DNA from 3 places in the Acidovorax carolinensis genome. Region 3 is predicted to be linked to each of the others. Evidence: predicted binding sites of a transcription regulator. Region 3 holds the regulator's gene; each other region holds the start of a gene.
The links. Region 3 encodes FNR, which switches genes on or off when oxygen is low (the NO sensors DNR and NnrR bind a similar motif). Its sites were predicted from a motif close to TTGATNNNNATCAA; they were not measured.

Region 1 (10,109 bases), 1.1 Mb from region 3:
ATGCGGCGGATCAGGCCGCTTTCGAGCATCTGCGCCAGCCGCTCGCGCACCTGCTGGCCGCTCACGCCCAGGCGTTCGCCCACGGCGTCGTAGGGGCGCGGCACCAGCGGCAGGCCGCCCTGGGTGGCGGTCATGAGGGCGCGGTCGAAATCGTCAAGCGCCATGGGCTTCTCCGATCGTCAGGGGGAGCTTGAGCTCGACGAAGAACTCGCGCTCCTTCGGGAAGGCCAGCACGCTCAAGCCGGTCTCGTCCTCGATGCGCGCAATGGCGGCCGCGCACTGCGCCGGCGTCTCGGTGCCGAGCACGAACCACATGTTCAGCGCATGATCGCGCCGGTAGTTGTGCGCCACCTCGGGCAGTGCGTTGACCTGGGCCGTGACCGCCGCGTAGCGCGCCTCAGGCACGGCCATGGCGGCGAGCACGAACAGCCCGCCCGCCCGCTCGATCTGGAACAGCGGGCCGAAGCGCGTGAGCATGCCGCTCTCCAGCAGGGCCGAGAGCCGCCCGATCACGTAGTCCTCGGTCCAGCCGAATTCAAAGGCTACGTCGGCAAACGGCCGCTCGGTCAGCGGCAGATCGCCGTGCAGGCGCTCCAGCAGGCGGGCGTCATCCGGCGACAGCATCGAACACCTCCGGTGCCGCGGCGCTGGCGGCAGCGGCTTCAGGCAGGGCGCGAAAGCGCCGGGGGCCGGTCTGCTTGAAGCGCCGGCATGAGAACAGCACTTCGTGCGGGTATTGCGCCATGCCTACGTCGGCGATGGCACGCGCGATCACGTCCAGCACGGCGGCGCGGTCGCGGCCATGCACCATGCAGTACAGGTTGTAGGGCCAGCCCTCGGCGCGCTCGCGCCGGTAGGCCAGCGTCACGCCGGCCACGCGCGCCAGTGCTTCGCCACAGGCATCGACCTGCGCGTCGGGAATGTTGAAAACGGTCATGGCGTTGGCGTCAAAGCCCAGCTCATGGTGGCGCACGATGGCGCCGATGCGCCGCAGCGTGCCCTGGTCCAGCCACTGCTGCAGCGTGTGCAGCACCGATTCGGGCGTGCGGCCCAACGCGTGCGCCCAGTCGTCGAACGGGCGCGGGGTCAGTGGCAGGCCGTCTTCGAGCAGGGCTGCCAGCGGCCGGTCGGACTCGGCCACGGGGCCGCGTCGGGGGTGGCGGTCATTGGCCTCTGGGCAGTGCTGCTGCGCAGGTCAAAGCCCAGGTCGATGCGGTAGGCGCGCTGCATGCGCAGCTGCAGTGCGCGCAATCCGGTGGCCTCCTGCAGCGACTGCATGGCGCTGTGCACAGCGTCATCGTTGTGCCCCGTCATCACGAACCAGAGGTTATTGGTGTGCTCGCGCTGGTAGTTGTGGTTCACGCCGGGGTGGCTGGAGATGACGGCGGCCACGCCGTCCAGCCGCTCGGGCGGCACGGCCATGGCGGCCAGCAGGGCGGCGCCGCCGGCATTGCCTGCGAACACGCCGCCGATGCGACTCAGCGCGCCTTCGCTCTGCAGCCGGGCGTAGCCTGCCAGCACCTCGTCGGCCGACAGGCCCAGCGTGTTCGCGATGTGTGCAAACGGCTCGCGCACCAGCGGAAAGCCGCGCTGCCAGGGGTTGAGCAGCGCCAGGCGCAAGTCGGCGTCGGGGGCCATCTAGAACCCCAGCCGCGCGGCGCGGGCGGTGAAGAAGATGCCGCTGGGCGAGTCGATGGCCAGCGTGGCCTGGGTGGCGAAAGTCTGGGTGTCGATCACGCTGACGCGGTGGTCGTCGCGCGCGCTGATCCAGACCGACTCGCCGCGCGGCGTGAATTCCATGTGCAGCACGGCCTTGCCAGGCTCCAGCGTGCGCACGATCTGCTGTGTGGTGGTGTCGATGACCTGCACGCGGTGGTAGTCGGGCACGGCAAAGTTCACCCACACCTGGCGGCCGTCGGGGCGGGCCATCACGAACACGGGTTGGCCGGCCACCGGGATGCGGCCCACTTCCTGCCAGGTGTCGGTGTCCACCACCAGCACCTCGTGGCGGCCGATGGCGGGCAGGTAGGCGCGGCGCCCGGCCACGGCCCAGCCGCGCAGGTGCGGCATCTTGTAGACCGGCAGCGGCTCCTGGCCCCGGCCGTAGCCGCCGAGGATGCGGCGCACGCGGGGCGGCTCTTCCCACAGGTCCACCATGGCCAGGCCGTCTTCGCCAAACAGGCCGGCGATGTAGTGGCGGCCGTTGGGCGTGACCAGCGCGTCGTAGGGCTGTTTGCCGATGTGGGGCAGCTTGGTGGTGACGGGGCGCGTCGGGTTGGACAGGTCGGTGATCCAGATGGCGTTGGCGTCAAACAGGCTGTAGGCGAAGCGCCGGCCCGGCAGATCGACCAGGCCGACCACGCGCGAGCGCTTGCCGCTCTCGTATTCGGCCGGTATGTCGGCCAGCAACGCCAGCGTGGCGGCGTCAAACACCTTGATGCCACCGGGCGTGTAGTTTTGCGCCACCACCATCGTGCCGTCGGCGCTAATGGCGCCGCCAATCGAATTGCCGGCCTGCATCACGCGGGCGTCGATGCGCTGGGTCAGCAGATCCACCTTGGTGATCGCGCCGTCGCGGCCGAAAACATAGGCGTAGCGGCCGTCACGCGAAAAAACCACCGAGGCGTGCGACAGGTCGCCCAGGCCGGTAACTTGCGCCAGCACGGCGCGTTCGCTGGTGTTGACGATGGCCAGCGTGCCGGTGGCGCGCGCCACCACCACGCCCAGGTCGCCGGTGCCGCGCAGCGGCCAGGCTGCGGGGCGCCGGGTGACCCCGCGAGGCTGGTGCAGCCGCCCAGCAGCAGCGAGGTGGCGCCCAGAAGGGTCAGGCAGTGGCGGCGTTTCATGGACGTTCTTTCACGGATTCAGGGAACCCGGCAAACAGTTGCTGGGCAATCCACAGGGCATCGGCTTCGCTGAGCATGGCCTTCCAGGGCGCCATGGGCGTGCCCGGGCGGCCGCCGTAGATGGTAGCGACCATGGACTCAAGCGGCTTGTCGGCCAGCGCTTCGCGTGTAAGGGCCGGGCCCAGGCCGCCGGTCAGGTGCAGGCCGTGGCACGAGCCGCAGTCCTGGCGCACCATGCGCACCAACTCCTGCTGGCGTTGTGCTGTGGGAGGGGCCGTTTGGGCATGGAGCCCGGCGGCGCCGACCAGCAGCGCCAGCCACATGCCGAGACGGGGCAGAACGCCCACCGGCGAAAGGCTGGGCAACGGGGGCGCGTGCGTGGCGTGCATGGCCCAATGTCGCTGGATTTGACACCACCGTCATTGATGTGCGTCAAGGACGGTGGGCGCCAGCGTTTTGACAATGGGCGCTTGTCTGCCAACCGTACCCCGTTTCCGATGGGAGCCCCGATGGATACCGCTTGCCCCTCTTCGCTGCCCCAAGGCAGCAATGCTGCCGCCCCTTCCGACAGTGCACTCCACCGGCGGGCGCCTTCTTCCGGCTGGGGTCGCGTGACCCTGGTGGGCGCCGGGCCCGGCGATGCCGAGTTGCTCACGCTCAAGGCGGCCCGTGTGCTGGCCAGCGCCGAACTGGTGCTGTATGACCACCTCGTGTCCGACGACGTGCTGCGGCATGTGGCCCCCGGCGCCGAACGGATTTACGTGGGCAAGCAAAGCCGCAACCACACGCTGCCGCAGGAAGGCATCATTGAACTCATGGTGCGGCTGGCCCAGAGCGGCCGGTCGCTGGTGCGCTTGAAGGGCGGCGACCCCTACATCTTCGGGCGCGGCGGCGAAGAGGCCGAGGCCCTGGCCGCCGCGGGCATTGCCTGCGACACCGTGCCCGGCATCAGCGCGGCCCAGGGCGCCGCAGCGGCTGCGGGCATCCCCCTCACGCACCGCGACCACGCCGCCATGCTGGTGTTTGCCACTGGTCACCTGCAGGGCGAGGAAGGCGAGCGCACCGTGGCACTCGACTGGGCGGCGCTGGCGCGGCCCCACCAGACGGTGGTGATCTACATGGGCGTAGGCACCTTGCCCACCATCTGCGCCCAGCTCATTGCGCATGGCCTGCCGGCCAGCACGCCGGCTGCCATGATCGAGCGCGCCACCCTGCCCGGGCAGCGCAGCATCGTGGGCACGCTGCAAACCCTGCCGGAGCTGAGCGTGGCCCACGGCGTGCATCCGCCCGCACTGATCATGATTGGCGACACCGTGTCGCTGCAGGCGCGCATCGGGTCGCCCGCCGGGGTGTTCACCGCGCTCCCCGCAGCCTCCGACGCGGCGCCCACCCAGGCACTGGCCTGCGCCGCCTGACACGCCGGGGCTCAGCCCGGGTGGGGTTGCGCGGTTCGGTGATTTTCGGCAGGCACGGGGGGTGCCGGTGCGGACTGCGGTGCGGCCACCCGTGAGCTTGCAGCGGCCGGTTCCTGTGATTGCCCACGCAGCCAGCCCCAGACGATCAGCACCTGCGCGGCGTAGTAGGTCGATAGCACCCAGAACGTCGCCATGGGGAGGGCCTGCACAAAGCGGTTGGTGGCCAGCAGTGAATCGCTCAGCATGAAAAAGCACGCACCCGCTGCCACCATGCGCGCCGCGCTGTTGCCCTGCACCCGCGCACGCCCCAGGGCCTGGGCCACCATGAGGGCGATCACCAGCACATAGGCCGCCACCGGGCCGCGCAGTGCCGCGGGCAGGCCGCCGGCCCACAAAAAGGCGTACATCGCGGCGCCCACGGCCAGCGTGGCCAACAGTGCGCCGCGGTGCGCAAACCACGGCATGCCCCGGCGGAACGCGGCGATGTAGGCCAGGTGCGCGCCCAGAAAGCTCACCAGGCCGGGAATGAAGAGGCCGTTCAGCATCAGAAACACATCACCGGCCAACGACAGCACCAGCGCCAGCAGCATCGCGGCCCACGATTTTGCATCAAATCGGCCTCCGGTGCTTATGGAGAAAGCGCTGATAGCTACTATTACAATAGCAATCACGAGGGCCAGTGGTTTGAAGAGCCCATGCCACTGCAGCAGCCCCACGGCGCTGGTGGCGGTGGCCAGGGCGCCCGCCTCGATCATCAGGGCCAGCAGCATGCCGATGCGCCCCTGCACCACCGCGCCCAGGGCCCATTGCACGGCCAGCAGCATCGCGAACCAGGCCACGTTGTGGGCCAGCGGGGCGCTGTCGGCGTGCCACAGAAACACCGACACGCCTGCCAGCAGCAGCGCAAACTGCACGCAGGCGAACCAGCGCGTGGCAGGCGCCATGGCGGGGTTGTAGCGCGGCATCTGAGCGATGTCGAAGGCAGGCTTGGGAAAGCGCGCGGCCACATCGGCCGGCCGCCAGCCCGGAGGCTTGAGCCACACGCGCAGCTTGTCGCCCCAGCGCCGGGTGTGCCAGCTGTCGTGCGCCAGCCCGGCATACACCTGGGCATTGGCCCACAGCGGGTCCCAGCTGTTGAGCAGGCCGCGTGTGCCATACACGCACTTCTCCTTGTCATCCTCGTCCTTGAAGCTGCCGAAGATCCGGTCCCACACGATGAGGATGCCGCCATAGTTCTTGTCCAGGTAGGCGTCGTTCACGGCATGGTGCACGCGGTGGTTGCTGGGGCTGCAGAACCAGCGGTCGAACCAGCCAAGGCGCCCCACCTGCTCGGTATGCACCCAGAACTGGTAGAGCAGGTCGATGAGGGCCACCACGCCAAAAACCAGCGGCGGCACACCCGCCAGCGCCATGGGCACATAAAAAATCCAGCCCAGCAGCGCGCCCGAACTGGTCTGGCGCAGCGCGGTGCTGAGGTTGTAGTCCTGGCTCTGGTGGTGCACCGCGTGCGCGGCCCACAGCACGGCCGACTCGTGCCCCATGCGGTGCAGCCAGTAGTAGCAAAAGTCGTAGAACACCAGCGCCAGCAGCCAGCCGGGCAGGCTGGTCCAGAACGCATCGTTGCGCCACACAGCCACCTGCTCGAAAAGCGCGGTGTAGATGCCGATGCGCAGCAGCCGCGTGAACACGGCGCTGGTCTGGCTCAGCATCCCCAGGCTGATGCTGCTGACCGCATCGGTCAGCCGGTAGGTGTTGCGCTGGCGCCGGATGCCGACGGCCAGCTCGATGGCGATCAGTACGAGAAAGACCGGGGTGGCAAGAACAATGATCTGGCTGGGGCTCATGGGAGGACACCAAAATGTCCACCGATTCTTGCCCCAATCAGGTCAGCGCGCCTCTGGCATCAACCCTGATGATGCGTTCCACCACGCCCATGGCCAGCCCGCCGCGCACGCCGATCAGGAAATCGTGCAGGTTCACCGTGGGGTCGCAGTGCCCCGGCACCAGCCACAGCATGCGGCCCAGCGCGGGCAGGCGGGCCTTGGGGCCGTCGGCATAAAGCACGCCATGCTCGTCGCCGCCGTTGGCATAGCGCAGCGCGCGCTCGGGCGGCAGCAGGGCCACGGTGGGCAGGCCCGAGTCGATGGCGTGGCTTTTGTGGCCCGCGTCACACACGGCATGGCTGTCGCTCACCGAGATGACTTGGGTCTTGACGAACAGCGCCTGCTCGAACGCGGGCTGGGCGGGCTCGCGCTCGTTGCGGGCGTAGTCGGCATCCATGAACAGGAACGAGCCCGCCTGCAGCTCGCCATACACGCCGCTGGCCGCTTCGTGCACCAGCGTGCCGGTGCCCGATCCGGTGACCAGCGGCACGGGCAGGCCCGCTTGCGCGATCAGCGCGCGGGTGTGTTCTGCCGCGCGCACTGCGGCGGCGATGGCTTCGCGTCGCTCGGCCGCGCCGGTCAGATGCTGGGCGCGGCCGTGGTAGGCCTGCAGGCCGGCAAAGCGCAGCCGCGCATGGCGGGCCACGGCCAGCGCCAGCGCCACCGCCGGCGCGCCGGGCGGCACGCCGCAACGGCCCTGGCCCACGTCGATTTCCACGAATACGTCGATGCCGTGCGTGCTGCCGGCCAAAGCCATGGCCTCTGCAAGGCGCTCGATGCCTTCCGCGCTGTCCACCGCGATGGCCAGGCGCCCGCCGCGTGCTGCCAGCTGCGCCGCCAGGCGCGCTACCCGCATCAGTTTGGTGGCGGCCACCACCTCGTTGCTGATGTAAATGTCGCTCACCCCGCCAGTGGCGAGCGCTTCGGCCTCGGCCACCTTTTGCACGCAGGCGCCGGTGGCTCCGGCGCGCTGCAGCAGCAGCGCGATTTCGGCGCTCTTGTGCATCTTGGCGTGGGGGCGCCAGCGCACCCCGTGCTTGCGGGCAAAGTCGGCCATGCGCTGGATGTTGCGCTCCATGGCGTCCAGGTCCACCACCAGCGAAGGCGTGTCGATCCGGTCCACACGCTGGCCAATGCTGGCCTGCAGCGCACCAAGGAGATCAGGCAGATCAGGCAGTGGTTTCATCGCGGGCGGCGTTGTCCAGGTGCTGGGTGTCGGCCCAGCCCACTAGGCTCAGGCCCTGCGGCGTCCACAGCAGGCGGTTGATGGCCGCGTTGGCCAGCAGCCAGGTGCGTGGCGCCTGGATCTCCTGGCCGGTGGCCAGGCGGTACAGCACATCAAGCACGCCGCCGTGCGCCACCAGCACCACCAGCTCGCCGGGGTGGCGCGCAGCCAGTCGGTGCACGGTGGCGGCGATGCGCTCGCGCAGCAAGGTCAGCGATTCGCCGCCCTCGGGCGCGTAGTGCGGGTCGCGCTTGCGCCAGCGCAGGGCGTCTTCGGGCAGCTCGGCCTCGATCTGTGCAAAGGTGCGGCCCTGAAAGTGGCCAAAGCTGCGTTCGCGCAGAGCGGGCTCGGGGGTGAGCGGCGCGCCCGTGGCGTCTGCCACGGCCTGGGCCGTGGCCCGGGCGCGCTGCAGATCGCTGGTGTAGATGGCGGCAACAGGCTCGTCGGCCAGCGCGCGCGCCAGCTGCCGGGCCTGCCACAGACCGGTGTCGTTGAGCGGAATGTCGAGATGCCCCTGGATGCGGGTGTCCACGTTCCAGGCGGTTTCGCCGTGGCGTACGGCAATGATGCGGGTGGCATTCATGGGGGAAGGGCAGAGCGCCTCAGCGCGGTATTTCCAGGACGATGCGGCGCGGCCCGGTGGGCGGGGCGGGAAAGCCGTTCAGCGCCGCGTCGAACATGGCGGCAAACACGGCCGGATTGTCGGACCACACGCCCTCGTGCACGGCGCGGGTTTCGTACACCACGGTGCCGCTGGCCGCCTCGCGCAGGATCAGGCCGACTTCACGCCGGTACAGCGTGGGGGGCGGAAAACGCATCGACAGGCCGCCATAAAAGCCGCGGCCACCGCCCCAGCCACCCCAGCCCCATCCGGGGCCATCCCAATAGTCCGGATAAGCCTGCAGGTCAATCCGGGCATGGGCCTGCACGCGGTAGAACGGCGCCGCGCTGTCCTGGCGCAGGCCCACCTTGGCCAGCGCCTGCCGGGCTTGTGCTTCCACGGCAGACTGCTGGGCGCCCAGGGCTTGCTGCGACGGCAGGCGCTCGAAATCGTAAGTGGGCCGCGCGGGCGCTCCGGCGAGCTGGGAGAACGATTGCACATCGCTGTCCACCAGGCGGGTGCTGGCGCAGCCGGTCAGCCACAGTGCCGCGCACAGCAGGGGCAAAGTGATCCATCGCATGGCAGTCATGGCAGCTCCTTCAAAAAAAGCGCCGGCAGCGGTGCCCCGGCCCTTACTGGATGCGCACTACCTGAACGCCGGGCAGCGCAGAGGGCGCAGGGAACTCCTCGGTGTCAAAGGCCTTGTCGCCGTTGTCATCGGCCACGCCGGTCGCCCGTGCACCCTTGAAATCGTACAGCGCGCCGTCGAGCAGGTGGCTGGGCACCACGTTTTGCAGCGCGTTGAACATGTTTTCCACGCGGCCGGGGTATTTTTTCTCCCACTCGCGCAGCATCTCGCCCACCTGCTTGCGCTGCAGGTTCTCCTGGCTGCCGCACAGGTTGCACGGAATGATGGGAAAGTTGCGGTGCTGCGCCCAGCGGGCCGTGTCCTTCTCGGCCACAAAGGCCAGCGGTCGGATCACCACATGGCGGCCGTCGTCGCTCACCAGCTTCGGGGGCATGCTCTTGAGCTTGCCGCCAAAGAACATGTTGAGCAGCAGTGTCTGGAGGATGTCGTCGCGGTGGTGGCCGAGCGCAATTTTTGTCGCACCCAACTCGTCGGCCACGCGGTACAAAATGCCCCGGCGCAGGCGGCTGCACAGGCTGCAGGTGGTCTTGCCCTCGGGGATCAGGCGCTTGACGATGCTGTAGGTGTCCTCGTTCTCGATGTGGAACGGCAAGCCCGTGGTTTTCAGGTAATCGGGCAGCACATGCTCGGGAAACCCGGCTGCTTCTGGTCGAGGTTGACCGCGATCAGATCGAAATGAATGGGTGCGCGGGCCTTGAGCTTGAGCAGGATGTCCAGCAGCGCATAGCTGTCCTTGCCGCCCGACATGCAGACCATGACCTTGTCGCCCTCTTCGATCATGTTGTACTGCACGATGGCCTTGCCCACTTCGCGGCACAGGCGCTTTTCGAGCTTGTGGGTCTCGCGCTCGATCTTGAAGTCGGCAGGTGCGCGCGGCGGCGCCTCCACGGCCACTGCTTCTTCGCCCGTCCAGGCGCTGCTGTCCATTGCATTCATCGCGTTCACCACTGTCCTGTTTCCATGCGAATGGCCACTTCGCAGTCGTCAAAAATTTCGAGCTTGGCAATTTTCACGCGCACACCGCGCACACCGGGCAGCTGCATGAGCCGCTGCGCCAGCTTGCCGATCAGGCTCTCCAAAAGGTTCACATGCTCGGCCGTGCACTCGTCGATGATGATCTGGCGCACCTTGCGGTAGTCGAGCACATGCTCGATGTCGTCGTCGTGCGGCGCCAGCGGCTGCGCGCCCAGGCTCAGCTCGGCATCGACCTGGATGGGCTGGGGCGCGTTTTTTTCGTGCGCAAGGATGCCCAGGTTGGCATCAAAGCGCAGCCCGGTGAGGGTCAGGGTCTGGAGACCGGAGGCTTGGTTCATGGTGTTGGGCGTGAGCATGGGCTCACATCAGGGAAAAGTCACGCTCGAACTTCATCAGGTGCTGGCCGCCATCGACGAGCAGCGTGGTGCCGGTGATGGACCGGTTCTCCAGCGCAAACCGCACCGTGGCCGCCACGTCGTCGGCGGTGGACGAGCGTCCCAGCGGGCTCAGGGCGT
Region 2 (10,109 bases), 290 kb from region 3:
CTCATACGCCAGCGTCTCCACATGGCGTGAATGCGGGTCGTCCGATTCGTCGCAGTGCATGTCCACGCGCTTTCCCTGGCTTGCAGCCAGCTCGCACAACAGTTTCACGCTGTCGGTGCCCTGGGCGTAAGTGCGTTCAAAGTGGGGAATGCCGCCCACCACATCCACGCCCAGGTCCAGTGCGCGTTGGAGGTTGTCCAGACCGCCGGGGGCGCGCAGCACGCCGTCTTGCGGGAAGGCCACCAGTTGCAGGTCGAGGTAAGGCGCCACGCGCTTTTCACGTCGAGCAATGCCTGCACCGGTAGCAGACTGGGGTGGCTGGTGTCCACATGCGAGCGGATGGCCAGCAGCCCGCGCGCCACGGCCCAGTCGCAGTAGCGCAGCGCGCGCTCCACGATGGCATCGTGCCTGAGCTGGGGCTTGAGCTCGCCCCACAGCGCAATGCCTTCGAGCAAGGTGCCGCTTTCGTTTACCCGGGGCTGGCCATAGCTCAGTGTGGAATCCATGTGGAAATGCGCATCGACAAATGGCGGGCTCAGCAGCAGGCCGCCCGCATCCACCGTTTCATGGGCCGCGGCCTGCAGGCCTTCGGTGACTTCCGCAATGCGGCCATCCTGCACGGCGACAGACATGCGCTTGCGGCCATCGGGCAGGGTGGCGTTGGTAATCAGGAGGTCCAGCATGGGTGGTTGTGTGTCGTGATGGTCGGTAGTGCCGGGGCTGCAGCGCCACCGTGTGCGGGCTCTCCAGGTGGTGGGCTGGCTCAGAAGTCCATGACCAGCGCTGCGTGAAGGCTGCGCCCAGGCTGGGTGTAGGCGTCGTTCACGGTGCTGGCGGCGGCCAGGCCGTACACGTCGGGCCAGAGCCAGTATTTGCGGTTGGTGAGGTTGTGCACGGCAACGTTCAGCCGCAGGTCCTTGCGCAGGCGCCACTGGGCCGACAGGTCGAGCGTGGTGGCCTGTCCGATGGTAAATTGCGTATTGGGTGCCTTGACGGCCGACGCGCTGTCGATGTCGCTGGCTTTCTTTGCGCCGTGGTGGCGCAGGTCGGCGCGCAGGCCCCAGGCGGCGGTGTCGTACAGCACACCCAGGCTCAGTTGCTGGGGGTCGATGGAGTTCAGCGGGGCACCTGTGGCGCGGTTCACGCCCTTGGCGCGCCCCCAGCTGAAGGGTGTGCTGATGCGTCCGCCCGCCATCGGGCCCCAGTCGTAGATGCCTTTCACCTCGATGCCCGTGATGCGCGCCCGCTCGGTGTTGAGGGTCTGGAACACGCGCGGGTCTGCGGCCGTGCCCGTGCCGCGAATGAGCACGGTGTCCAGGATGAGGTTGGAGTAGTGGTTGGCAAAGACCGCCGCATCCAGCTTCAGGCGGTCGAACCGGCCCCGCACCCCCAATTCCACGCCCCGGCTTTTTTCGGGCTGGAGGTCGGGGTTGGGAATGATGGTGACGTGCTCGGCAGCGTTTTCATAATAGCCATTGATCTGCGCGGCATCCGGCGCGCGGAACCCGGCCGCATACTGGCCGAACACGCTCCACTGCGTGGTGGCGCGGTACAGCACCCCCAACTTGGGCGACAGCGCCGAGCCCGAGAGCGACTGGCCCGGTTGGGCGGCGGGCGGAAAAAAGCCGTTCTGGCTGGTCACATCGAGCGCAAAGTGATCCCACCGCAGCCCGGGTGTGATGCTCCATTGGTCGATGACGGATTCCGCCTGGGCATACACCGCGCTGCTGGTCTCGCGGGTGTCCGGAAAGCGCTTGAGTGGAAACACCTCGGGCGGCAGGGGGGCCAGGCCGGTGTAGACGTTGCTGATCTCGCTGCGGATATGGTCGATGCCATAGGTGAGCTTGTGCGCCCAGCCGCCGGGTGTGCGCAGGGTTTTTTCGGCCTGCAGGCCTGCCTGCCAGGTGTGCTCGGTGTAGGAGTTGTCGCGCACGCGCAAGGGCAGGGTGTTGCGCACGCTGGTGCCTAACTGGCGGGAGCTGGCGTGCTGCACGGCCAGCACCGTCTGAAACTGGTCGGCCCAGCTGGCACCCAGGGTGTAGCGGCCATCCCAGGTGAAACGGCTGCGTTCCATGGTGCGGCCCATGTTTTCATCCATCACGGCGCCGGCGATGGTGGCGGCGCTGCCCGTCAGCGGCAGGGGCGCGCGGCTTGACAGCAGGTTCACGTCCGCCTGCTTTTCGACATGTTCCAGGGTGAGCACATGGCGCTGTGCCGCGGAGGGGCGCACCACCACCTTGGCCAGCACGGCGTTGTCTTCGTTGTGCTGCGGATTGGGCGTGGTGCGGCTGGTGTCTGAGGTGTCGCGGGTGCCCATGTTGTCCATGGCGTGCGAGCGGCGTGCGTTGGCGGTCACGAGCCATTGCACGGTGTCGCTGGCCGTCCCCGCCACCGTGGCGGCCAGCGCGCGGCCGTTGTCATCGCCGCTCCAGCTGGTGGAGATGCGTCCGCCCAACTGCCTGGGCGGGGTGCCCGGGGCGCTGGCCAGAAAATCGGCCGGCTCGTGGGTGATGAAGTTGACCAGACCGGCCATGCCGTCTGAGCCATACAGCGCCGATGCGGGCCCGCGCACGACCTCGATGCGCTTGAGCAGCTCCATGGACAGGTATTCGCGATCAAACGTGGTGGTGCGAAAGGCGTAGCTGCGCGGCACGCGGATGCCATCGACCAGCATCAGCACGCGGTTGCCGCCCAGGCCGCGGATGTTCAGGCCCACATTGCCGTCGCGGCCGGTGCCCACCGTGTTGGCGCCTCCCACGGTGGTGCGCGGCAAAGGGTGCTTGACGGAGGTGTTGGGCAGGTCGCGCAAGGCCTCGCGGACGTCGCGGGCTTGCTGGTCGCTCAGTGCGCGGGCGTCAATCACATCAATCGACAAGGGCAGTTCGTCGCTGAGCTGTTCGCTGCGCGATCCGCTGACCACCACCTCGGCCATTGCCGGAACGGCCTGCGCGTAGGCCCCAGCAGTGGGCAGGCAGGCCACCAAGGTGAGCAAAGTGATGGCGTTGAGGGAACCCAGGGGGTGGCGCTGGCGCGAAACAGGGTGTGGGCCGTGGCGTTGCAATTGCATATAAGTGTTGGTTTACGGTAGCCGTTGTGGGATTATTGGTGGGCTTTCGGGGCATTGATACATGTTGAATGAATTATTGATGCGTATCAAAGTGACCTCGGGGTACCCGTCAAAGAATTGCCATCAAGTCTGCCGAAACAATATTGTCGCGGCCCTCGGCGGGCGGTCCTGAAGGATGGAATGAGCGCATGGGCTGCGAATCAAAAGGAGTTCCCATGACAACCCGAAAGCTGGCGCGCCTTGCGGCCCTGGCACTGTCCACTCTGGCGCTGGCCGCTGCGGCGCAACACAAGGAGGGTGCTTCGGCCCCCGAGGTGAATTACCAGGCAGGTACCTCACCGCTGGCCGATGTGCCCATGTACCAAAGCGCGAACCCCAAAGCGCCCAAGATGACGCAGGCCGAGTTCGACCGGGCCCGCCAGACGTACTTTGAGCGGTGCGCAGGGTGCCACGGCGTGCTGCGCAAGGGCGCCACGGGCAAGCCGCTGACGCCCGACATCACGCTGGCCAAGGGCACGGATTATCTGAAGGTGTTCATCGCCTACGGTTCGCCCGCCGGCATGCCCAACTGGCAGACCTCGGGTGAAATGACCGAGGCCGATGTGGACCTGATGGCCCGCTTCATCCAGCAAGATCCGCCCCAGCCGCCCGAGTGGGGCATGGCGGACATGAAGAAGACCTGGAAGATTGTGGTGGAGCCCAAAGACCGGCCCACCCGGAAGATGAACAACTACAACATCGCCAACATCTTCTCCACCACGCTGCGTGATACCGGCGAAGTGGCGCTGATCGATGGTGACACCAAGCAGATCATCAACATCGTCAAGACCGGCTATGCGGTGCACATCACGCGCACTTCCGCATCCGGCCGCTACCTGTTCGTGATCGGTCGCGACGGCCGCATCAACATGATCGACCTGTGGATGCCCAAGCCCGACAACGTGGCTGAAATCCGCATGGGCCTGGAAGCGCGCTCGGTGGACACCTCCAAGTACAAGGGCAAGGAGGGCGACTTCACCGACAAGCTGGCCATTGCCGGCGCTTACTGGCCTCCCCAGTTCGTCATCATGGATGGCAACACCCTGGAGCCACTGAAGATCGTCTCTACCCGTGGCGTGACGGTGGATACGCAGGATTACCACCCCGAGCCGCGTGTGGCGTCCATCGTAGCCTCGCACTTCAAGCCGGAATTCATCGTCAACGTCAAGGAAACCGGCAAGACGCTGATGGTCGATTACTCCGACATCAACGCACTCAAGGTCACCGAACTGGGTTCAGCGCGCTACCTGCATGATGGTGGCTGGGACTCGACCAAGCGCTACTTCATGGTGGCTGCCAACAACAGCAACAAGGTGGGCGTGATTGACGCCAAGGAAGGCAAGATGGAGGCCATCGTCGATGTGGGCAAGATTCCCCACCCCGGCCGTGGCGCCAACTTCGTCCATCCGAAGTTCGGCCCCGTCTGGTCTACCGGCCACCTGGGTGACGACACCATCTCGCTGATCGGCACCGATCCCAAGAAGCACAAGCAATACGCGTTCAAGGAAGTTGCCAAGCTCAAGGGCCCTGGTGGCGGCGCGCTGTTCATCAAGAGCCACCCCAAGTCCACGCACCTGTATTCGGATGCCCCGCTGAACCCTGATCCCAAGATCTCGCAGTCCGTCGTGGTGTATGACATCAAGAACCTGGACAAGGGTTACACCGTGCTGCCGATTGCCGAATGGGCCGGTCTGCCGGACGATGGCGGTGCCAAGCGCGTCGTTCAGCCCGAGTTCAACAAGGCGGGCGACGAGGTGTGGTTCTCCGTGTGGTCTGCCAAAGACAAGGCTTCGGCACTGGTCGTCGTGGACGACAAGACGCTCAAGCTCAAGGCCGTGATCAAGGACCCCCGCATCATCACCCCCACGGGCCACTTCAACGTCAACAACACGCAGCACGACGTGTATTGAGGTGAAAGCGCCGCCGCTGAGCCCCTGGGCTTTGCGGCGGTGACCCAAGCAAAAGCCGCCGCAGGAGTGATCCCGCCGGCGGCTTTCTTTATCCCGGAACAGCAGTTGACCGCTGTTTGCCGGTGGTTGGCTTACTTGGTGCCAAAGATGCGGTCGCCCGCGTCGCCCAGGCCCGGCAGGATGTAGCCATGGTCGCTCAGTTCGCGGTCGATGGCGGCGGTGAAGATCTGCACGTCGGGGTGGGCTTTTTGCAGCGTGGCAATGCCCTCGGGCGCGGCCAGCAGGCACACGAACTTGATCGAGCGGGGGTTGAGCTTCTTGAGGCGCTCCACCGCAGCGGCGGCCGAGTTGCCGGTGGCCAGCATGGGATCGACCACGATGATGTCGCGCTCGTCCATCTCGGAGGGCATCTTGAAGTAGTACTCCACGGGCTGCAGCGTGGCCGGGTCGCGGTACAGGCCGATGTGGCCAACGCGGGCGCCAGGCACCACGTTGAGCATGCCGTCCAGAAAGCCGTTGCCCGCGCGCAGGATGGACACCAGCACCAGCTTCTTGCCATCGATGACCTTGCCGGTCATGGTTTCAAGTGGGGTTTCGATCTGCACGTCCTGCAGGGGCATGTCACGCGTGACTTCATAGGCCATCAGCGTGGAGAGCTCGCCCAGCAGTCGGCGAAAGCTGTTGGTGCTGGCTTCCTTCTTGCGCATCAGCGTGAGCTTGTGCTGGACAAGGGGGTGGGTGATGACGGTGACGTTGCTCATGGGAAAAAAAGGCCTTTTTTATGGTTTTGGTGCGGATCGGTAAAACAGGCTCAGTCTGCCAGAAAGCGCGAATAGCGGGCCATATCCACATTGCCGCCGCTGATGAGAATGCCCACACGGGCGCCCCGCACATCGACGCTGCCATGCTCTGCGCCCGCAAAGGCCAGGGCGCCTGTGGGTTCGACCACGATCTTCATGCGCTCGGCAAAAAAGCGCAGGGCTTGCACCAGCTGTTCGTCGGTGGCGGTGACCATGTCGTCGGCCAGGCGCTGGATGATCGGGAAGGTGAGCTGCCCCAGCGCCTGTGTTTGCGCGCCGTCGGCAATGGTGTGCGGCGTGGGGATCTGCACGATGTGCCCCGCGCGAAAAGACTGCTGCCCATCGTTGCCCGCCTCGGGCTCTACGCCCACCACGCGGCAGTGCGGGGCCAGCGCCTCGGCGGCCAGAAGGCTGCCGGCCAGCAGGCCGCCACCGCCCACGCAGACGAAGAGGTAGTCGAGGTTGGGCACTTCTTCCAGCAGCTCCTTGGCCGCAGTGCCTTGCCCGGCGATGACGTGCGGGTGGTCAAACGGCGGCACCAGCGTCATGCCGCGCTCTTGCGCCAGGCGCCGGCTGATGGCCTCGCGGTCTTCGGTGTAACGGTTGTAGGTGACGACCTGCGCGCCATATTCGCGCGTGGCCGCCATTTTGCTGGCGGGTGCGTCTTCGGGCATGACGATAACGACGGGCATGTCCAGCAGCCGGGCCGACAGCGCAATGGCCTGGGCGTGGTTGCCGGCCGAGAACGCCAGCACACCACCCTTGCGCTGCTCGTCGGTGAACTGGGCGAGGGTATTGAAGGCGCCGCGGAACTTGAAGGCGCCAGTGCGCTGCAGGTTCTCGCACTTGAAGAACAGCTGTGCACCCAGCCGCTCGTCGGCGGTGGTGGAGCGCAGCACGGGCGTGCGGTGCGCCATGCCGTGCAGGCGATGGGCGGCATCGGCCACATCGGCATACGTTGGCACGAAACTGGGCACGGAAAAGGGTGTCTGGGTCATGTCGGCATCCTTGGGCTGGCGGGACGCCAGGGAGCGGCAGCCACGCTGGCGCATCATAGCCCGTTGCCGTGCACTTTCAAGCATAAATGCCTGCCAGCGCTTATCCAGTAAGCGCTGGCAGCTATGGATTTTGATGAATCCGGGGTTGCCGCGCCGGCATGCCGCGCGGGGGCGCCGCGTGGATGCATTCCGTCTGGGGCTGGCTGGGGCTCAGCCCTGTTCGCTGAAACGCTTCAACGCTGCCAGAGCCGGGAACTCGCCCGCGCGCTTTTGCTTCATGGCCGTGACCGATTCGCGCACATGCTGGTTGCTCCAGATGGCGCCTTGCAGCCAGCCCATCTGGCGCAGGCTATCGTCCACCGAGTGGTCGCGGGCGTAGTTCACCGCCTGCTTGGTGCCCCAGATGGCGACGGGTGGCTTGCTGGCGATCTCTTGCGCGCATTGCAGGGCGGCGGCCAACATGGCCTCTTGCGAGTCGAACACTTCGTTGACCAGGCCGTAGCCCAGCGCCTTGGCGGCGCTCAGGCGGCGGCCGGTGTAGGCCAGCTCCTTGACGACGCCCAGGGGTATCAGCTTGGGCAGGCGCTGCAGCGTGCCCACATCGGCCACCATGCCGATGTTGATTTCCTGGATGCAGAAAAACGCGTCTTGCGTGGCATACCGAATGCAGGCGGCCGCCACCATGTCCACCGCGCCGCCAATGCAGCCGCCCTGGATGGCCATGATGACGGGGATGCGCAGGGTCTCGATGCGGGTGAAGGTGGCCTGCATGTCGGTGAGCAGGTCGAAGATGGCGGCGCGGCCCTCGGGGCTCTGGTCGTCCATGGTGATGGCGCCGCCAAAGGTTTCGAGCGCCATGCCCGCACTGAAGTGTTTGCCGGTGCTGCTGATGACCAGCGCCCGCGCTTCGCCCGCCTGGTGCAGTCGGGCCAGCACCGTGTCCAGCTCGCGCCAGAACGTGGGGTGCATGGTGTTCATGGCCTCGGGCCGGTTCAGCGCCAGGTGGGCTACGTGGTCGGTGATGCTGAGGGAAAAGCAGGTGAGGGTGTTCATGGACGTGGAATGTAGGCCTGGTCCAGTGCCGTGCATCGTCGCACAGGCGACTTTGAATGAAATATGCCGCTAGCGCTTGTGTATCAAGCGCAAGCAGCTATAAATTCAGGAGTTATGCCGGTGCGGAGCGTGCCGCGCAACGCCCCGGACCACCCGCAGGTTCAACGCCGCTTGCTGCCGCCGAAGATGCCGCCCAGCACGCCGCGCAAAATTTCCCTGCCCAGCGACGTGCCCATGGTGCGCACGGCCGACTTGGCCATGGTCTGCGCCAGGCCGTCGCGCTTGCCGCCGCGCGGTCCGGTGCTGCCAAACAGCACGTCGTTGAGCCCGCCCATCAGGCCGCCGCCTTCGTCGGCGGGCGCACCGTTGGCGTTCTTGCCGTTGCCAACTTGCTCGCTCGCCTCGGTGGCACGCCCCTTGAGCTTTTCGTAGGCAGATTCGCGGTCCACGGTCTTTTCGTACACGCCGGCCACCAGCGAGCTGGCCATCAGCGCCTGGCGCTGCTGCGGCGTGATGGGGCCAAGCTGGCTGCCGGGTGGCAGCACAAACACGCGTTCGGTCACGCTGGGGCGGCCCTTGGCGTCGAGAAAGCTCACCAGCGCTTCCCCCACGGCCAGTTCGGTGATGGCGGTTTCAATATCCAGCCCCGGCTTCTGCCGCATGGTCGTGGCCGTGGCCTTCACGGCCTTCTGGTCGCGCGGGGTGAAGGCGCGCAGCGCGTGCTGCACGCGGTTGCCGAGCTGGGCCAGCACGCTGTCGGGGATGTCGAGCGGGTTCTGCGTGACGAAATACACGCCCACGCCCTTGGAGCGCACCAGGCGCACCACCAGTTCGATGCGCTCGACCAGCACCTTGGGTGCTTCGTTGAACAAGAGGTGGGCCTCGTCGAAGAAGAACACGAGTTTGGGCTGCTCCGGGTCGCCGATTTCGGGCAATTGCTCGAACAGTTCGGACAGCATCCACAGCAAAAAGGTGGCGTACAGGCGCGGCGAGTTCATGAGCTTGTCGGCCGCCAGGATGTTGACCACGCCATGGCCGTCCACCGTTTGCATGAAGTCCTGGATATTGAGCATGGGCTCGCCAAAGAACTGCGTGCCTCCCTGCTGCTCGATCTGCAGCAGCCCGCGCTGGATGGCGCCCACGCTGGCGGCGCTGACGTTGCCGTATTCGGTGGTGAACTCCTTGGCGTTGTCTCCCACGTACTGCAGCATGGCGCGCAGGTCTTTCAGGTCGAGCAGCAGCATGCCGTTGTCGTCGGCGATCTTGAACACCAGGTTGAGCACGCCCAGCTGGGTTTCGTTGAGGTTGAGCATGCGGCCCAGCAGCAGGGGGCCCATGTCCGACACCGTGGCGCGCACCGGGTGGCCCTGCTCGCCAAACACATCCCACAGCGTGGTGGGGCAGGCCAGGGGCGTGGGCAGGGGCAGTCCCCGGTCCTTGAGCACGGCGGCCAGTTTGTCGCCGATCTTGCCGGGCTGGCTGGCACCGGTGAGGTCGCCCTTCACGTCGGCCATGAACACCGGCACACCGATGCGCGAGAAATTCTCGGCCAGGGTCTGCAGCGTGACGGTCTTGCCGGTGCCGGTGGCGCCGGTGATCAGCCCGTGGCGGTTGGCCAGGCCCGGGAGCAGGTGGCATTCGATGGTGTCGTGCTTGGCAATCAGGAGGGGTTCGGCCATTTGGGGTTTCCTCGGGGATCGGTGGCGGGCAAAAGTAAAATCGTGGCCACTAGATTAAATCAATACAAAAGGACTTCCCGTGGCAGGACACAGTAAATGGGCGAATATCCAGCACCGCAAGGGGCGGCAGGATGAAAAACGCGGCAAGATCTGGACCCGCATCATTCGTGAAATCACTGTGGCAGCCCGCGCCGGTGGCGGCGACCTGTCGGCCAACCCCCGCCTGCGCCTGGCGGTGGACAAGGCCAAGGCGGCCAACATGCCCGCCGACCGCATCAAATACAACATCGACAAGGCCACGGGCAACGCCGAAGGCCTGACCTACGAAGAAATCCGCTACGAAGGTTACGGCATCGGCGGCGCGGCCATCATGATCGACACCATGACCGACAACCGTGTGCGCACCGTGGCCGAAGTGCGCCACGCCTTCAGCAAACATGGCGGCAACATGGGCACCGAAGGCTCGGTGGTGTTCCAGTTCAAGCACTGTGGCCAGCTGATTTTTGCCCCGGCACCAGTGAAGACAAGGTGATGGAGGTGGCGCTGGAGGCCGGCGCCGAAGA
Region 3 (10,109 bases):
CGCCTGAGCCCCAAGGAGCCTATTCATGTCTGACAACAACCAAAATGCTTCTGGCGGCTTCACCCACGAGAAGGTGGAAACCAATAACTTCCTGATGATCGTGCTGATTCTGCTGGTGATCGCCATTGGCGGTCTGGTGGAAATCGTGCCCCTTTTCTTCCAGAAGTCCACGACCGAGGCGGTCAAGGGCGTGGAGCCCTATAGCTCCATGCAACTGGTGGGCCGCGACATCTATATCCGCGAGGGTTGCTACAACTGCCACTCGCAGATGATCCGTCCGTTCCGCGCCGAAACCCTGCGCTATGGCCACTACTCGGTGGCTGGCGAGTTTGTCTATGACCACCCCTTCCAGTGGGGCAGCAAGCGCACGGGCCCCGATCTGCATCGCGTGGGTGGCAAGTACAGCGATGAATGGCATCGCATCCATTTGAACAATCCGCGTGACGTGGTGCCAGAGTCCAATATGCCCGCGTATCCGTGGCTCGAGAAGAACGCCATTGATCCGGCGGATGTGGCTCCACGCATGAAGGCTTTGCGGACTGTCGGCGTACCTTACACCGACGAGCAGATCGCAGCGTCTGCCGCCGACGTCAAGGGCAAGACCGAGCTGGATGCCCTGGTTGCGTACCTTCAAGTCATGGGCCGCGCGCTCAAATAAAGGAGATTTGCCATGGACATCACGACCATGCGCATCGTCGCCACTTTGGCATCGATGGCCTGCTTTATTGGCATCTGGGTTTGGGCCTACAGGGGCCGCAACAAGTCCCGGTTTGATGAGGCAGCCCGGCTGCCTTTCGAGCAAGATTGACCTTTACCAGAACGAGAACACCCCATGAGTGACTTCACCAGCAATTTCTGGTCGGTCTTTGTGACCACGCTGACCCTGGTCGGCATCATCGCCTGCGGCATCCTGCTTTGGATGGCAGGCCGCAAGAAGGTGATGGCCACATCCGACAACACCACCGGCCACGTTTGGGACGAGGACCTGGTCGAAATGAACAACCCCCTGCCGCGCTGGTGGGTGTGGCTGTTCGTCATCACCATCATCTTCGGTCTGGGCTATCTGGCTGCCTACCCCGGTCTTGGCACCTTCACGGGCAAGTTGAACTGGACGCAAAAGGGTGAATACGAGGCCGAAATGGCCAAGGCCAAGACGGAAATCGAACCACTGTATGCACGCTTCGCGTCGATGAAGCCGGAAGACGTCGCGGTCGACCCGCAAGCCCATGCCATTGGCGAGCGCCTGTTCATGAACAACTGCGCCCAGTGCCACGGTTCGGATGCGCGCGGCAGCAAGGGATTCCCCAACCTGGCAGACACCGACTGGCTGCATGGCGGCACCCCCGAGAAAATCCGCGAAACGCTGGAAAAGGGGCGCATCGGCAACATGCCTCCCATGGCTGCCGCAGTGGGTTCGCCGGAAGATGTGCGCAATCTGTCGCATTACGTGCTGAGCCTGTCGGGCAGTCCGCATGATTCTTTGCGGGCATCGCTGGGCAAGTCCAAGTTCGTCTCATGCGCCGCCTGCCACGGCATGGACGGCAAGGGCAACCAGGCGCTGGGCGCGCCCAACCTCACGGACGACATCTGGTTGCACGGTTGGGGCGAAGCGGCCATTACCGCCATGATCAACAATGGCAAGGTGAACCAGATGCCTGCGCAAGCCGACAAGTTGACCGACGCGCAGATCGGCGTGTTGGCATCGTATGTATGGGGCTTGTCCAACAAGCCCGTAGCAGCCCGCTGAAATCGGGGCGACCCTGCCGCATCCCGCTGGGGTCGCCCTCTGAAGTGTTCGTTTTTCTGCCTCCACCGCCTGCACCATGACATCATCTGACAGGCCTCCGCGCAAGGTCATCCCCATTGCGGCGGCCACACCCGAGCCATCGGCAGAGGGTGAATTCGTTTCCCTCTACGAAGCGCAAAAGAAGATTTATCCGCGGTCGATCAGCGGGTACTTTGCGCGCTGGCGCTGGGTCATGGTGTTTCTTACGCAGCTCGTTTTTTATGGGTTGCCGTGGCTTGAGTGGGGCCAGCGCCAGATGGTGCTGTTTGATCTGGGTGCCCGCCGGTTTTATATTTTCGGATTGGTTCTGTATCCGCAGGATTTCATCTACCTGACGGGGTTGCTGATTATCTCGGCGCTCTCGCTGTTTCTGTTCACTGCGGTTGCCGGTCGGTTGTGGTGCGGGTTTGCGTGTCCACAGACGGTCTATACCGAGATTTTCATGTGGATAGAGCACAAGATCGAGGGTGATCGCAGTGCGCGTCTGCGACTGGATGCGAGCCCCTGGACGTTTGAAAAGATCCGCAAGAAGTTCTTGAAGCAGGCCGTGTGGGTGGCAGTGGCACTTTGGACCGGTTTTACCTTTGTCGGTTATTTTGTGCCGATTCGGGAGCTGGGTCCTGAGCTGTTGGCTTTTTCCGGCGGCTGGCAGATTTTCTGGGTGTTTTTCTACGGATTCGCCACCTACGGCAATGCCGGCTTCATGCGGGAACAGGTGTGCAAATACATGTGTCCCTACGCCCGTTTCCAGAGCGCAATGTTCGATCGGGACACGCTCATCGTCACCTACGACGAAGCCCGTGGCGAGCCGCGTGGTCCACGAGTCAAGACCGTGGACTACAAGGCCAAGGGCTTGGGCGATTGCATCGATTGCACCTTGTGTGTTCAGGTTTGTCCCGTGGGCATCGACATCCGCAAGGGCCTGCAGTATGAATGCATCGGCTGCGGTCTTTGTGTGGATGCATGCAACACCGTGATGGACAAGATGCATTACCCCAGGGGGTTGATCCGTTATTCGACCCAAAATGGTGTCCTGCATCGCTGGAGTCAGTCGCAAATTTTGCGACATGTCTTGCGTCCTCGCGTGCTCATCTACACCGCGGTTCTGATTGCCTTGTGTGTGGGCATGTTGGCCAGCCTGGCAACACGCACCCCCTTGAAGGTCGATATAGTGCGTGACCGTGCTGCCTTGTCCCGCATTGTTGCGGGCGGTAAGCTCGAAAACGTGTATCGGTTGCAGATCATGAATGCCACAGAGGCTGCGCAGCGCTATCGCATTGCAGCGAGCGGGCTCGATGGCCTTGAAGTGGCATCGGAGCGGGAGATTGAAATTGGTGCCGCAGAATCCCGCTGGGTGGCTGTGCGGCTCCAGATACCCTATGGATCGGCCGCTCCGGGCTCTCACACGATTCATTTCGATATTTCGGCACCGGAAAGCGGTGGCAAAGTTACCGAGAAATCCATTTTCCTGGTGCCACGTTAGGTGAAGGTCGCTTAATGGCTCCAGGGCGTCTTGCGAACTGTATTGCTGACAAGCTGAGAAATTTTTATGTCATCCAGCCCCGTTGTTACTCCTAAATCGCAGCCCTGGTGGAGATTTGGTCATGTCTGGCTGGTGATTGCCGGGCCGGTCATTGTGGTGATCGCCGGCTTTGTCACGCTGTGGCTGGCTGTCAGTCGGCCTGACCCCGTCGTAGAGGAAGACTATTACCGCAAGGGAATTGAGATCAACCAGACGCTCGCGCAGCCTGAAAAAAGTTTGGCTCCCGCAGTCAAGGCCCGTAACCACGCGGCGACACCTGCTGGGGATCAACCTCGCTGAGCTTTGATGCTAGCCTGGTGTAGGCAAATCCCCTCAGCAAAACCTTAGGAGACAACACAATGTGGACGCAACGCCTGATGTGGATTGCATGGCCTGCCTTTTTGGTAGCAGGCGTTCTGGAAATGCTGGTTTTCGCCATGGTGGATCCGCAGGATCTGCATTGGTTTGGTCAGCCGTTGACGCTGTCGCGCCAGGGCGTTTATACCCTTGCGTTCTTTGTTTTCTGGATCATTACCATGGTTGCCAGCGCGCTGACGACCCTGCTGTCTATGTCACCCTTTGAACTCAACCGCTGCCCTGTGGCCCCGCAGGCACGCCCGGATGATTGTCACAAGGCTTCATCGTGCCCCTAAGAGGCACATTTCTGTATGACGATCAGTGGCAGGCCTGCTGATTGTTAACGATGCGCTTGAGGGCCTCGGTATCCAGAATGCGGACATGGCGCTGTTTCACTTCCACGGTGCCTTCTTCCACAAATTTCGAGAACGTGCGGCTCACGGTTTCCAGTTTGAGTCCCAGGTAACTGCCAATTTCTTCCCGCGTCATCCGCAATACCAGTTCGGATTGCGAGAACCCACGGGCGTGCAGGCGTTGCACCAGATTGAGAAGGAACGCCGCAAGACGCTCTTCGGCGCGCATGCTGCCGAGCAAAAGCATTACACCGTGCTCGCGAACGATTTCGCGGCTCATGATCTTGTGAACATGGTGCTGCAGGGCGTTGACTTCGCGCGACAGTTCTTCGATGCGATCAAAGGGCATGACGCACACTTCGGCGTCTTCGAGGGCGATGGCGTCGCAGGTATGGTGATCGTTGACGATGCCGTCGAGCCCAATAATCTCACCGGCCATCTGAAAACCCGTGACCTGGTCACGCCCATCTTCCGTGGCGACGCAGGTCTTGAAAAATCCTGTGCGAATGGCATAGAGAGAAGTGAATGACTCTCCATTGCGAAAGAGGGTACCGCCACGCTTGATCTTTCGTCGCACGGCCACGATGTCGTCAATGCGTTGCAACTGCTGTTCGTTCAAACCTACGGGCATGCACAGTTCTCGCAGGTTGCAGTTGGAACAGGCGACTTTGATGGTTTGCGGATTCATGGACACTGGAACCTGGTTGGGCCGGGATAATTGGCTGATATCTGTTGGGACGCAATTGTCCCGCGCTGCGCGCCCGGCGGCTGATATGAATCAAATTGTCACCGCTGCGTCCCTTCATGTTCTTGATTAAAGTCAAGGACGTCGGTCGAAGGGTACGGCACAGTATCAATGCACGCAAGGATATTTTCCCATGACCGCTGTTTCACCAGAACTTCTGCGCCGTTTTGACGTGCCAGGACCTCGTTATACCTCCTATCCCACCGCAGATCGGTTTGTGGAGGCGTTTGGGCAAGAGGACTATGTGCTGGCGCTCTCGCAGCGCCGGGTGGGTACCACGGCCATGGCGCTGCCGCTGTCCCTGTACGTCCACATTCCGTTTTGCGAATCGCTGTGTTACTACTGCGCTTGCAACAAGATCATCACCAAGCACCATGACCGTGCCGATGTGTATTTGCGCTATCTGAGCCGCGAAATTGATCTGTACACGGCCCACTGTGGCACCGGGCAGGTAGTCAGTCAGCTTCACTTGGGCGGGGGCACGCCAACCTTTCTGTCGGATGACGGCCTGCGGCAGCTCATGGCAACGCTGCGTCGCAGCTTCTCGCTTGCTCCGGGCGGCGAATACTCCATTGAGGTCGATCCCCGCACAGTCACTGCCGATCGCTTGGCAGTGCTGGCTGAGCTGGGTTTCAACCGGCTGAGCTTCGGCGTGCAGGATTTCGATACCGAGGTGCAGAAGGCGGTGCACCGTATCCAGCCGGCAGATCAGGTGTTTGCGCTGGTGGAGGCATCCCGCGCCCTGGGCTTTGAGTCCGTCAACGTGGACCTGATCTACGGGCTGCCACGCCAGACGCCCGAGTCGTTTGACCGTACATTGGCACAGGTGGTGCAATTGCGCCCCGACCGGATTGCCTTGTACGCCTATGCCCATCTACCCGATCGTTTCAAGCCGCAGCGGCGCATCATATCGACTGAGTTGCCTGCAGCGTCTGCCAAGGTGACCATGCTGTCGCGCTCGCTGGACGCATTCATGGACGCGGGTATGTCTATGTGGGCATGGACCACTTTGCCCTGCCCACCGATGCTTTGGCTGTTGCCAAACGGCAGGGGCGACTGCATCGCAACTTTCAGGGCTACAGCACCCAGCCCGATTGCGATCTCATTGGCCTGGGCGTGTCAGCCATCGGCAGGGTGGGTGCCACCTACAGTCAGAACGCCAAGTCGCTGGAGGAGTACTACGACCACCTGGACCAGGGGCGCTTGCCCGTGGTGCGAGGATTGGCCCTGAACCGTGACGATCTGGTGCGCAGGGCTGTCATCATGGCGCTCATGTGCCAGGGCGAATTGCAGTTTGAACCCCTCGATCAGGCGTGGCTCATTGATTTTCGGAAGTATTTCGCTCCCGAACTGGAGCAGTTGGAGACCATGGCCGAGCAAGGGCTTGTCGTGTTGAGTGCCGAGGGCGTCAAGGTGACCTCCATGGGCTGGTTTTTTGTGCGCGGCATCGCGATGGTGTTTGACCGCTATCTGCAGGCTGACCGCAATCGGGCGAGGTTTTCGCGCATCATCTAGGGTGACCATTCCAACGGAGTATCAGGTTTCATGCTTGCGCCCCTCGCCGTAACGGCCTTGCTCATGGGGCTCGCCGGTGGGCCTCATTGCTTGGCCATGTGCTCTGCACCTTGCGGTGCGCTCGTGGGTCAAGCGACGACCTGTTCGACCACAGGTGATGCCAGCAACACCACCTCTCGGCCGGTACTGTGGCGTCCCCAGGGTGGGGTGCCGCGCCGGTTGCTTGCGTTCCACGTCGGGCGGCTGTCGGGCTATGCCGGGGCGGGCGCCCTTGCGGCGTTAGCCATGGACAGTCTGGCTTGGCTGACGCAGCAAACCATGGCCCTGAGTCCGGTATGGACCCTGATGCATGTCGCGGTCATGGCCTGGGGGTTGATGATGATGGTGCAGGCGCGCCAGCCTGCCTGGGTGGAGCAGGCCGGTCGCACGGCCTGGCGCCGTGTGCAACCCCTTGTCCGTGCACCGGGCGGGCTGATGGTGGCGGGAGCGCTTTGGGCGCTCATGCCCTGCGGATTGCTTTACTCTGCGTTACTGGTTGCAGCGCTCAGTGGGGGCGCGCTTCAGGGCGCTGCCACCATGGCGCTGTTTGGTGTGGGCAGTGGCCTGTGGCTGGTGGGCGGCCCTTGGGTGTGGGGCAAGTTGCGTTCACACCTCAATGCCGCGCGGGTCAATTGGGGAACGCGGCTGGCGGGCGCATTGTTGGTGGGGGTGGCAGGCTGGGCTTTGTGGATGGACCTGGTCTATAAGCCCTCGCTCTGGTGCCGGTAGTCGATAGTCTCCGGGCTCGAGCGGGTAGCTCTGGGCAGCAGCCTCAGGTACTTTTGACGGTTCTGTGTCGCAGAGTTGCCCGACGCTGCAGCTTTTTGGCTGCGAAGCGCGCGCTGGATGGCGAAATGGCGATAATTGCTGTAACTGTTGGTGGAATTCATATCACCATGTTTCGCCCCCTGTGTCGTGAATTCTTCGCTCCTCATTGATATCAGCCAGCTTCGTGTCGGCATGTACGTTCAGCTCGATTTGGGCTGGATGCGTCACCCGTTCCCGGTGAGCAGCTTTCGCATCGTGTCCGCAGACCAGATCGCCACCCTCAGGGAGCTGGGTCTCAAAGAGGTGCGTTACTTCCCCAAAAAAAGCGATCCTGAACTGTTTGCGCCGGATGCGGTCCCCGGCGACGCGCCCGACACCCTTGCTGCGGAATTGGGCGCAGACGCAGTGACCGTGGTTTCTGCTGACGAGGATTCCATCGCGGACCAGAACCGTGCCCACCTGCAGCTGCAGAACCGGGTGCTGGCCGCGTGCAACCAGCGCTTCGGCGAAGCCACCCGGCAATACCAGGCGGTGGAGCGTGCGGTCGCAGAGCAGCCCGGCTTGGCTCGCACCCAGTGCGAGGCGGTGGTGTCGGATTGCCTGAGGGAGTTGCTCGCGAACGGCGACTCCGTGATCCGTCTCCTGTCAGAGGGCGTGGGCGAGAGCAGCGCACTGCATCCGGTCAACGTGATGGTCATCAGCCTCTTGCTGGGCAAGGCGCTGGGCATGAAAAGCCCTGAACTGCACGAACTCGGTATCGCTGCGCTGCTGCACGATCTGGGCAAGCTCAACGTGCCGACCGCCGGCTTCATGCCGGCCGAACGGCAGCGTTATGAGTCCCATGTAGGGCAGTCAGTCACCTTCGCGCAATTGATGGGCTTGTCTGATTCGGTCTTGACAGCGATTGCGCAGCACCATGAAATGGCAGACGGCAGCGGATTTCCCTTGCATCTTGTGGGCGAGGACATGGGACGTCCGGGCCAGATTTTGGCCTTGGTCAACCACTACGACCGGATGTGCAATCCCGCGGCAGGTGTGGATGCCTTGACGCCCCACGAAGCCCTGTCGGTGATGTTTGCCCAGCTCAAATCCCGCTTTGATCCGGTGGTGCTCGGCGCCTTCATCCGCATGATGGGCGTGTATCCGCCGGGATCGGTGGTCCAGCTTGTCAACGACCGCTACGCCATCGTGGTGTCGGTCAACTCGTCCAGGCCGCTTCGGCCCAAAGTGATCGTTCACGATTCCCGGGTTCCCAAGGATGAGGCACCGGTGCTGGACCTGGAGGCGATGCCTGAACTGGGCATACGTCGCAGCCTGAAACCTGCCCAGTTGCCGCGCGATTCCCTCGACTACCTTTCGCCCCGTCAGCGGATCTGCTATTTTTTTGAGCGCGCGGTGGATCCCGGTCCTGACGAGGCGCAAGCGTGAGCCAGTTGCCACCGCAGTCTTGGCTGGACGGCCTGCTGGAGGCGGTGTGGCTTGTGGATGGCAACAGCTTACTTATCCTGCAGGCGAACAGGGCGGCCGAGCAACTGGCCGGCAGGTCCGCAGTTGACATGGTGGGCAAGCCGGTGACATGCCTGGCGGCAACGCCCGAGGATCACGCATTCTGGGCTGGGCCCCTTGCCACCCTTTTGGAGGGCATTCGCTCGCATACCAGTGTGTTGCGGCCAGATGGCTTGCTGGTGCCAGTCGATCGCAGTGTGAGCTGTGTGGACCAATGCACTGGTCATGCGGTTCTCATGCTGACGATGCTCGATCGCAGTAGCCAGGAGGCCACAGAACAGGAGTTGGAGACCCTGCTTTCGGAATTGCGCGCCACCCTCGACTCCGCTGCGGACGGCATGCTGGTGTGCGGTCTTGACGGGCGTGTGCGCGCCTTCAACCAGCGGTTGGCGCAAATCTGGAGCATTCCCCGCGACCTCCTGGTGCAGCGCAACGACACTGCGGTGCATGACCATATGGCCTCAAGAGTGGTGGATCGCCAGGACTACCAGGAACGCCTGATTGCCATCGAGCGTGAGCCGCTGCTGGAGACCGCCGACATCCTGCAGTTGCACGGTGGCATGACGGTGGAGCGTCGCGTTGTGCCCCAACTTCACCAGGGCCGCCCCGTGGGGCGCGTGTATTCGTTCAGGGATATCACCCGCCAAGCCGAGATGCAGGCCAGCTTGCGCCTGGCTGCACGGGTTTTCGATTCCAGCCTGGATGCGATTTTCATCGCAGACAGCCGGCACCATTTGATGCGCATGAACCCCGGTTGCGAGCGATTGGTAGGCCCCTGTGCAGACGCTTTCGTGGGGTGTATGGCGGCGTCCCTTTTCGGTAACGGGTCGGATTCCTCGTTCATGGAGCAGGTACTGGCGGGTTGGAATAGCGACGGCTACTGGGAGGGTGAGCTCTGGCTGCCCCGCGACAACGGCGCCTACTGCGCCGTGCAACTTTCCTGGGTGGCCCTGCGCGATGACGAAGGCCGACTGGTGCAAAGCATTGGCTTCATGCGAGACCTTACGTTGCAGCATGCTGCCCAAAAACGCATTGAAGAGCTCGCGTACAGCGATGTTCTGACCGGTCTGCCCAACCGGCTGCTGCTGTCTCAGCGCGTGGATACCGCAATCCAGGGCGCTCGTGCCAGCGACACGGGTTTTGCCATCCTTTTCCTGGACCTCGACCGGTTCAAGATCATCAATGACTCTCTCGGTCATCCTTTTGGGGATCGGGTATTGCAGTTGGTCGCCGAGCGTCTGCAGGCCTGTCTGCGACAGACGGACATGCTCTGCCGCCTCGGTGGCGATGAGTTTGTGATCTACCTGCATGGGGCCGACGCCGTTGTGGCGGAAAGCGTGGCGCGCAGGATCCTGGATGACATGCTCAGCCCCTATTTGCTCGATGGCATGGGGTTCTCCATCCAGTGCAGCATCGGCATGGCGTTGTATCCGCAGGACGGGGCCACTCTCGACGACCTCATCAAGCAGGCTGATACAGCCATGTACCGTGTCAAGGATCGGGGGCGTGGCAGCTATG

Region 1: cobA (uroporphyrinogen-III C-methyltransferase) is a predicted target of FNR. The motif match lies at 3,269-3,282, and genes of this name have one in related genera.
Region 2: CBP34_RS08865 (nitrite reductase) is a predicted target of FNR. The motif match lies at 3,144-3,157, and genes of this name have one in related genera.

Annotation. Positions count from the first base shown of each region.
Region 1 covers NZ_CP021361.1:479,183-489,291, forward strand. Annotated here, with positions in the region: gene CBP34_RS02305 (AsnC family transcriptional regulator) at 1-164, opposite strand, end outside; gene CBP34_RS02310 (Lrp/AsnC family transcriptional regulator) at 154-624, opposite strand; gene ahbB (siroheme decarboxylase subunit beta) at 608-1,141, opposite strand; gene CBP34_RS19900 (Lrp/AsnC family transcriptional regulator) at 1,087-1,638, opposite strand; gene CBP34_RS02320 (cytochrome D1 domain-containing protein) at 1,639-2,790, opposite strand; gene CBP34_RS02325 (c-type cytochrome) at 2,843-3,235, opposite strand; gene cobA (uroporphyrinogen-III C-methyltransferase) at 3,356-4,261, shown strand; gene CBP34_RS02335 (lysoplasmalogenase family protein) at 4,273-6,105, opposite strand; gene CBP34_RS02340 (DSD1 family PLP-dependent enzyme) at 6,143-7,330, opposite strand; gene CBP34_RS02345 (histidine phosphatase family protein) at 7,314-7,952, opposite strand; gene CBP34_RS02350 (DUF4136 domain-containing protein) at 7,972-8,559, opposite strand; partial or broken gene ttcA (tRNA 2-thiocytidine(32) synthetase TtcA) at 8,603-9,546, opposite strand; gene CBP34_RS02360 (dihydroneopterin aldolase) at 9,561-9,932, opposite strand; gene CBP34_RS02365 (SDR family oxidoreductase) at 9,955-10,109, opposite strand, start outside.
Region 2 covers NZ_CP021361.1:1,893,934-1,904,042, forward strand. Annotated here, with positions in the region: partial or broken gene CBP34_RS08855 (amidohydrolase family protein) at 1-683, opposite strand, end outside; gene CBP34_RS08860 (TonB-dependent hemoglobin/transferrin/lactoferrin family receptor) at 764-3,067, opposite strand; gene CBP34_RS08865 (nitrite reductase) at 3,283-5,016, shown strand; gene upp (uracil phosphoribosyltransferase) at 5,148-5,777, opposite strand; gene CBP34_RS08875 (threo-3-hydroxy-L-aspartate ammonia-lyase) at 5,828-6,814, opposite strand; gene CBP34_RS08880 (enoyl-CoA hydratase-related protein) at 7,025-7,867, opposite strand; gene CBP34_RS08885 (helicase HerA-like C-terminal domain-containing protein) at 8,029-9,546, opposite strand; partial or broken gene CBP34_RS08890 (YebC/PmpR family DNA-binding transcriptional regulator) at 9,626-10,109, shown strand, end outside.
Region 3 covers NZ_CP021361.1:1,599,571-1,609,679, forward strand. Annotated here, with positions in the region: gene ccoN (cytochrome-c oxidase, cbb3-type subunit I) at 1-7, shown strand, start outside; gene ccoO (cytochrome-c oxidase, cbb3-type subunit II) at 26-658, shown strand; gene CBP34_RS07540 (cbb3-type cytochrome oxidase subunit 3) at 671-808, shown strand; gene ccoP (cytochrome-c oxidase, cbb3-type subunit III) at 833-1,747, shown strand; gene ccoG (cytochrome c oxidase accessory protein CcoG) at 1,824-3,269, shown strand; gene CBP34_RS07555 (FixH family protein) at 3,336-3,608, shown strand; gene CBP34_RS07560 (hypothetical protein) at 3,668-3,961, shown strand; gene fnr (fumarate/nitrate reduction transcriptional regulator Fnr) at 3,984-4,706, opposite strand; partial or broken gene hemN (oxygen-independent coproporphyrinogen III oxidase) at 4,897-6,278, shown strand; gene CBP34_RS07575 (sulfite exporter TauE/SafE family protein) at 6,309-7,046, shown strand; gene CBP34_RS07580 (HD-GYP domain-containing protein) at 7,233-8,513, shown strand; gene CBP34_RS07585 (sensor domain-containing protein) at 8,510-10,109, shown strand, end outside.